DNA from 3 places in the Kocuria himachalensis genome. Region 2 is predicted to be linked to each of the others. Evidence: riboswitches for the same ligand, from Rfam matches in the RefSeq annotation. Region 2 holds a riboswitch; each other region holds the start of a gene.
The links. A riboswitch is a leader RNA that binds a small molecule or an ion and turns the genes downstream of it on or off. The one in region 2 is predicted to bind glycine.

Region 1: it holds a riboswitch for glycine, as region 2 does, so the genes downstream of both, gcvP (aminomethyl-transferring glycine dehydrogenase) here and gcvP (aminomethyl-transferring glycine dehydrogenase) in region 2, are expected to answer to the same signal.
Region 3: it holds a riboswitch for glycine, as region 2 does, so the genes downstream of both, cycA (D-serine/D-alanine/glycine transporter) here and gcvP (aminomethyl-transferring glycine dehydrogenase) in region 2, are expected to answer to the same signal.

Annotation. Positions count from the first base shown of each region.
Region 1 is NZ_BAAGPL010000017.1:34,739-37,002, reverse strand. Features, by position in the region: gene gcvP (aminomethyl-transferring glycine dehydrogenase) at 1-969, opposite strand, end outside; glycine riboswitch at 1,127-1,235, opposite strand; gene rplL (50S ribosomal protein L7/L12) at 1,364-1,747, opposite strand; gene rplJ (50S ribosomal protein L10) at 1,846-2,264, opposite strand, start outside.
Region 2 is NZ_BAAGPL010000009.1:164,314-166,577, reverse strand. Features, by position in the region: gene gcvP (aminomethyl-transferring glycine dehydrogenase) at 1-1,265, opposite strand, end outside; glycine riboswitch at 1,416-1,518, opposite strand; gene ACYVM4_RS07575 (GntT/GntP/DsdX family permease) at 1,721-2,264, shown strand, end outside.
Region 3 is NZ_BAAGPL010000028.1:7,913-10,176, forward strand. Features, by position in the region: glycine riboswitch at 196-295, shown strand; gene cycA (D-serine/D-alanine/glycine transporter) at 767-2,224, shown strand.

The DNA.
Region 1 (2,264 bases), on a different contig from region 2:
GATGTTGGAGGTGGCCTTCTCACGGCGGATGTGCTGCTCGCGGGTCTGCAGGGCCAGCCGGTAGGCGGGCCGGCCGGAGGAGTCGGTCGAGACGCCCACCAGGCGGCCCGGCAGGTTCCGCTCGAGGCCCGTGCGGCAGGCGAGGAACGCGGCGTGGGGCCCGCCGAAGAACAGGGGCACCCCGAAGCGCTGGGCGGAGCCCACGGCGATGTCCGCCCCCTGCTCCCCGGGTGAGCGCAGCAGGGTCAGGGCCAGCAGGTCGGTGGCCACGGCCACGAGCGCCCCCCGGGCGTGCGCCTCCTCGGCGCGCTCGGCGAGGGGGACGACCTCCCCGTCGACGCCCACCTGGGTCAGGACCACGCCGAAGAGGTCGCCCTCGGGCAGCCCCTCCGCGAGGTCGGCGACGACCAGCTCGATGCCCACGGCCCGGCAGCGCCCGCCCAGCACGGCGAGGGTCTGCGGGAGCGTCCGCGCGTCGACGACGACGCGCCGGCTCGTGGCCTTCCGGTTGGCGCGGCGCATCATCAGCACGGCCTCGGCCACCGCGGTGGCCTCGTCCAGGAGGGACGCGTTGGCCAGGTCCAGGCCGGTGAGGTCCATGACGGCGTTCTGGAACGTGAGCAGCGCCTCGAGGCGGCCCTGCGAGATCTCGGGCTGGTACGGGGTGTAGGAGGTGTACCAGGCGGGGTTCTCGAGGATGTTGCGGCGCAGGGCGGGCGGGGTGACGGTGTCCGCGTAGCCCTGACCGATCATCTGGGTCATCACCCGGTTCTTCGCGGCGACCCGGCGCAGGGCGGAGAGCGCCTCGTGCTCCGGCATCGGGGCGGGCAGCCGCAGGGGCTGGTGCGAGGCGATGCCGGCGGGGACCGCGCGGGCGACAAGCTCGTCGAGGTCGGCGGCGCCGACCGCCCGGAGCATCGTCCTGGTCTCGGCGGCGTCCGGTCCGAGGTGGCGTGGCAGGAAGGACAAGGTGAGCTCCTCGTGGTTCGAGGCCCGGTGGGGCCCGTCCGACCTCCCCGCTCTGTCGTCCGGCCGGGGAGTTCTCACCGGCCGCCGCGGGCCGGTCTGCACCGCCGGTGGCCTCCCGCCCGGGCCGGCGGCGGGGCGGGGACCTCTTCAGAGTGGCCTGCTCGCAGCGGTCCTGGGGCCTGAGAGATTCCCGGGGAGGAGTTGCTCCTTCGGCGCCGCCCGCCGCCCGGGACGCGGACGACGTCGGACTCTCCCGCTGCGCGTGGACGGCCGATGTGGTTGTGCCCCCAGTCTCCCACAGACCGGTCGCGCACGGCACGAGGCCCCGGACGCCGTGCGTCCGGGGCCTCGCAGGAGCGTTCGGGAAGGAACGCGTCCGGGTGCTGCTGGGGTCCTACTTGAGGGTGACGGTGGCGCCGGCGCCCTCGAGGGCCTCCTTGGCCTTCTCGGCGGCCTCCTTGGTGGCGCCCTCGACGACGGCCTTGGGGGCCGAGTCCACGAGGTCCTTGGCCTCCTTGAGGCCGAGGGAGGTCAGCGAGCGGACCTCCTTGATGACCTGGATCTTCTTCTCGCCGGCGGCCTCGAGGACGACGTCGAACTCGGTCTGCTCCTCGGCCTCCTCGGCGGCGGCGGCCGGAGCGGCGGCACCGGCGACGGCCACGGGGGCGGCGGCGGTGACGTCGAAGGTCTCCTCGAAGGCCTTCACGAACTCGGAGAGCTCGATGAGGGAGAGCTCCTTGAACGCGTCGATCAGTTCAGCGGTGGTGAGCTTGGCCATGGTTGTGGCTCCTTTTCGATGGTGTGCCCCGGCCGGGTTCGTCGGCGCGGGACGGTCTGGTTCCGTGGTGAGAATGTGCCTCGCGGCGGGGGTGCTGGTCAGGCGTCCTGCTCCTCGACCTTGGCGCGCAGCGCCTCGGCCGTGCGGACGGTCTTCGACAGCGGGGCCTGGAACAGCGCCGCGGCCTGGGACAGGGACGCCTGGGCGGCACCGGCCACCTTGGCCAGCAGCACCTCGCGGGACTCGAGGTCCGCGAGCTGCTTGATCTCCGCGTCGCTGAGGGCCTTGCCCTCGAGGTAACCGCCCTTGACGACGAGCTGCGGGTTCGCCTTGGCGAAGTCACGCAGGCTCTTGGCGGCCTCGACGGGATCCCCCGAGATGAAGGCGATCGCGCTCGGGCCGGCGAGCTGGCCGTCGAACGCGTCGATGCCCAGCTCCTTGGCCGCGATCGCGGTCAGCGTGTTCTTCACCACGGCGTATTCGGCGTTCTCACCGAGCGAGCGGCGCAGCTCCTTGA
Region 2 (2,264 bases):
CCGACGTGGTCGGCGTCGACGTGCCGCAGGTTCACGCCGCGGTTCTCGGCCGCGCGGACCACCTGCTCCGCCCGCCCGGGGACCCGCACGGTGAGGGTGTCGAAGAACTGCTCCGCGACGAGCTCGTGACCGGCGCCCTGCAGCACGGTGGCCAGGGTCCGGGCGCGGTCGTGCACGCGCCGGGCGATGGCCGTGAGCCCTTCGGGTCCGTGGTAGACGGCGTACATGCCGGCCACGACCGCCAGCAAGGCCTGGGCGGTGCAGATGTTGGAGGTGGCCTTCTCCCGGCGGATGTGCTGCTCGCGCGTCTGCAGCGCCAGGCGGTAGGCCGCCCGTCCGGTGGCGTCCTTGGAGACGCCCACCAGGCGGCCGGGGAGGTTCCGCTCCAGGCCGGAGCGCACCGCCATGTAGGCCGCGTGGGGACCGCCGAAGAACAGGGGGACCCCGAAGCGCTGGGAGGAGCCCACCGCGATGTCCGCGCCCTGCTCGCCGGGCGGGGTGATGAGGGTCAGGGCCAGCAGGTCGGCCGCGACCGTGACCATCGCCCCGCGCTCCTTGGCCTCCGCGATCACCGCGGCGTGGTCGACGACGCGCCCCGAGACCCCGGGCTGCTGCAGGACCACGCCGGTGATCTCGCCCTCGGGCAGGCCCGCCGTCAGATCGGCGACTTGCACGGCGAAGCCCAGCGCCTCGGCGCGGGCCAGCACCACGGCCAGGGTCTGCGGCAGCGTGTCGGCATCGATGACGATCGTCCCGTTGCCGCGGGCCTTGTTGGCCCGGCGCATCAGCAGCACCGCCTCGACCACCGCCGTGGCCTCGTCCAGCAGCGAGGCGTTGGCCACCGGCAGCCCGGTGAGGTCGGCGACCATGGTCTGGAAGTTCAGCAGCGCCTCCAGGCGCCCCTGGGAGATCTCGGGCTGGTAGGGGGTGTAGGCGGTGTACCAGCCCGGGGACTCCAGCACGTTGCGCAGGATGACCGGGGGCGTGTGGGTGTCGTAGTAGCCCTGGCCGATCATCTGCACGGCCGTGGTGTTGCGGTTCGCGAAGGTGCGCAGCTGCTCGAGCACCTCCTGCTCGCTGAGGGCCTCCGGCAGGTCCAGCGGGGTGCGCTGACGGATGTCGGCGGGCACGGCGGCGTCCGCCAGGTCGTCGAGGCTGGTTCGGCCCACACGGGCGAGCATGGTCTGCACGGCATCGGAGCCGGCACCGATGTGCCGGTCGGCGAAGACCGTCGTCGGGGACGTGATCGCGAGCTGGATCGTCATGAGGAACTCCCGGGTGCTGCACGCCAGGGCGGCGTGGATCGGTTCGAGTTCCTCCCCGCTCTGTCTGGGACCTGAGAGATTCCGCGGCCGTGGGCCGCTTGCACCGTCGGTGAGTCCGGCGACGCGCGCCGGGCTGCTTTCCAGAGTTGCCGAACCGTGGTGGTACAGGGGCCTGAGAGTTTCCTGGGGAGGAATTGCTCCTACGGCGCCCTCCCGGCTGGGTGCACCGGAGGGACTCTCCCACCACAGTTCATGGGCGTCTTCTGCATCCAGGATAGCCGGATCCGGAAAGGAGTGTCCACCGTCACGGGGAGGGGACCGGCCGTGCTCGGGCCGGCGGCCGCGACTCCGGTCAGTCGACGCCAGGGCACTCGTTGACGATGTGGTCCAGCTCACATAAGATGTCTGACATCTTACAGGTGGGGCGTGCGCCCCCGCAGCTCATCGAGGACTTCATGACCACCACCACTCTCGTCCTACTGGGCCTGGCCGCCGTCGTGGTCATCCTGGGCCTCATCATCAAGGGCCGGGTGCACCCCTTCCTCGCCCTGATGATCGCGGCCGCGGGGCTCGCCCTCGCCGCCGGGATCCCGCTCGCCGAGGTCGTCCCCACGCTGACCACCGGCATGGGCAACACCCTGGGCAGCGTCGCACTCATCGTCACCCTGGGGGCCATGCTCGGCCGGATCATCGAGGTCTCCGGCGGCGCCGACGTCCTGGCCCGCTGGCTGCTCGACAAGTTCGGGGAGAAGCGCGCCCCCTTCGCGCTCGGCGCCACCGGCTTCATCTTCGGCATCCCCGTCTTCGTGGACGTCGGGCTGATCGTGCTCATCCCCATCGTCTTCGGCGTCGCCCGCCGGCTGGGCGGGAACATGCTCGCCTATGCCCTGCCGATCGTCATCGCCATGCTGACCGTGCACGTCATCGTCCCGCCCCACCCGGGCATCGTTGGCGGCTCCGAGCTGCTCGGCGCCGACATCGGACTCGTCCTGCTGCTGT
Region 3 (2,264 bases), on a different contig from region 2:
CGCGGCGGGTCCGGGGGGCCGCCTGGGCGACGACAAAGTGGTGGTACAGGGGATCGAGTCGCACCGGCTTGCTTCACGTGGGCCGGCCAGTGGCCACGGGGTGGGCGTGGCCGGGGAGCCACGAGATGTCCGGCGTCTTGCGCTCCGGATCGAGGTCCGACTACGGTGTGAGCGCAGTCACATAGCAAGCGCCGTTGACGTGCGGCGGGAGAGTCCCGTCCAGCAGCATCGGTCGGGCGCCGTAGGAGCAATTCCTCCCCGGGAAACTCTCAGGCACCCGTACCGCCGCACAGAGGCACATCTGGAAAGTAGCGCGGTGTTCGCCGTGCTCGCCGAAGGAGCAAGCCCCACCACGAGCGGGTGCGGCGGAAACTCTCAGGCTGTCCAACAGATCGGGGAGGCGCCCACAGCCCGCGCGGGTCGACCGCGCAGAATCCTGGAGTTCCTCAATGACGATCACCTCGGACCCACCGCATCGGCGCCGCTTTGATGCTGCCCACCCCACCCCTGGGTGGAGCGCTGGGTGCGCCCGCAGGAATCCGCCGAGCCCAGCACGAAGCTGAATAATCTGGCTTCCTGGGCGAGCTGAGCGGACCTCTGGTCCATCGGTCCTCCCGCGCGCAACGTCTCTGATCTAGGGCCATGGCTTGTAAGGACCTGCCCACCCCCGCAGCGGCGTTCTGCGCCCCAGCATGCGAGGCCCGGGCCGACGTCCCGCGCCGTCTTCCATTACCCGTCCGAAGTTCTGATCGAAAGTGACTCCACCATGAGTGCCACCCAGCAACCGCCTCATCTCGAGAGGGCGCTGTCCAACCGTCACATCCAGCTCATCGCGATCGGCGGTGCCATCGGCACCGGCCTGTTCATGGGCTCGGGCAAGACCATTTCGGTGGCCGGGCCCTCGGTGATCTTCGTGTACATGATTATCGGCTTCATGCTCTACTTCGTCATGCGTGCCATGGGCGAGCTGTTGCTGAGCAACCTGGAGTACAAGAACTTCGGGGACTTCGCCGGTGACATCCTCGGTCCTTGGGCGGCCTTCTTCACCGGCTGGACCTACTGGTTCTGCTGGGTCGTCACCGGCATCGCCGATGTGGTCGCGATCGCCCACTACGTCTCCTTCTGGTGGCCCGACCTGCCCCTGTGGATCCCGGCCGTGGCCTGCATCCTGCTGCTGCTGGCCCTGAACCTGCCCACGGTGCGCGCCTTCGGGGAGACCGAGTTTTGGTTCGCGCTGATCAAGATCATCGCCATCATCGCCCTGATCGTGGTGGGTCTGGTCATGATCGTCACCAGCTTCGAGACCGAAGGCTCCCGCGCGGGGTTCTCCAACCTGTGGGCGCACGGAGGCATGTTCCCCACCGGCTTCATGGGCTTCGTGGCCGGGTTCCAGATCGCCGTGTTCGCCTTCGTGGGCATCGAACTCGTCGGGACCACCGCCGCCGAGGCCAAGGACCCGGAGGTCACCCTCCCGCGGGCGATCAACTCCATCCCGATCCGGGTGCTGCTCTTCTACGTCGGGTCACTGATCGTCCTCATGGCCGTGCGCCCCTGGACCACCTACAGCGCCGACGAGTCCCCGTTCGTGGGCATGTTCGCCCTCGCCGGCCTCGTAGGGGCCGCCGGGGTGGTGAACTTCGTCGTGCTGACCTCGGCGACTTCCTCGGCCAACTCCGGGATCTACTCCACCTCCCGGATGGTCTACGGGCTCGCCCAGGAGGGTGATGCGCCGAAGTCCTTCGCCCGGCTCTCCTCCCGCAAGGTCCCGCGCAACGCGCTGCTGTTCTCCTGCATGTTCCTGCTGGCCGGTGTGGCGCTGCTCTACGCCGAGGGCAGTGTGGCCGAGGCCTTCACCATGGTCACCACCATCTCGGCGCTGTGCTTCATGTTCGTGTGGTCCATCATCATGGTCAGCTACATCGTCTACCGCCGCCGCCGCCCCCAGCTGCACGCCGCCAGCAAGTTCAAGATGCCTGGGGGCACTTTCATGCCCTACGTGGTACTGGCGTTCTTCGGCTTCGTCATCTGGGCGCTGACCACCCAGCCCGACACGCTCACAGCCCTGGCCCTGACCCCGCTGTGGTTCCTGGCCCTGGGCATCGGCTATCTGGTGCTGCGCCGCAACCCCCAGCACGCCGCCATCCGCGCCCTGCACGAGGCCAAGGTCCGCCAGGAGCACAAGGACAAGGAGACCACCCCGGCGGAGCCCGTCCGCGCACCCTGACCTTCCACGGCAGTCCCACAACAGGTGCCCTGCCGGTCCT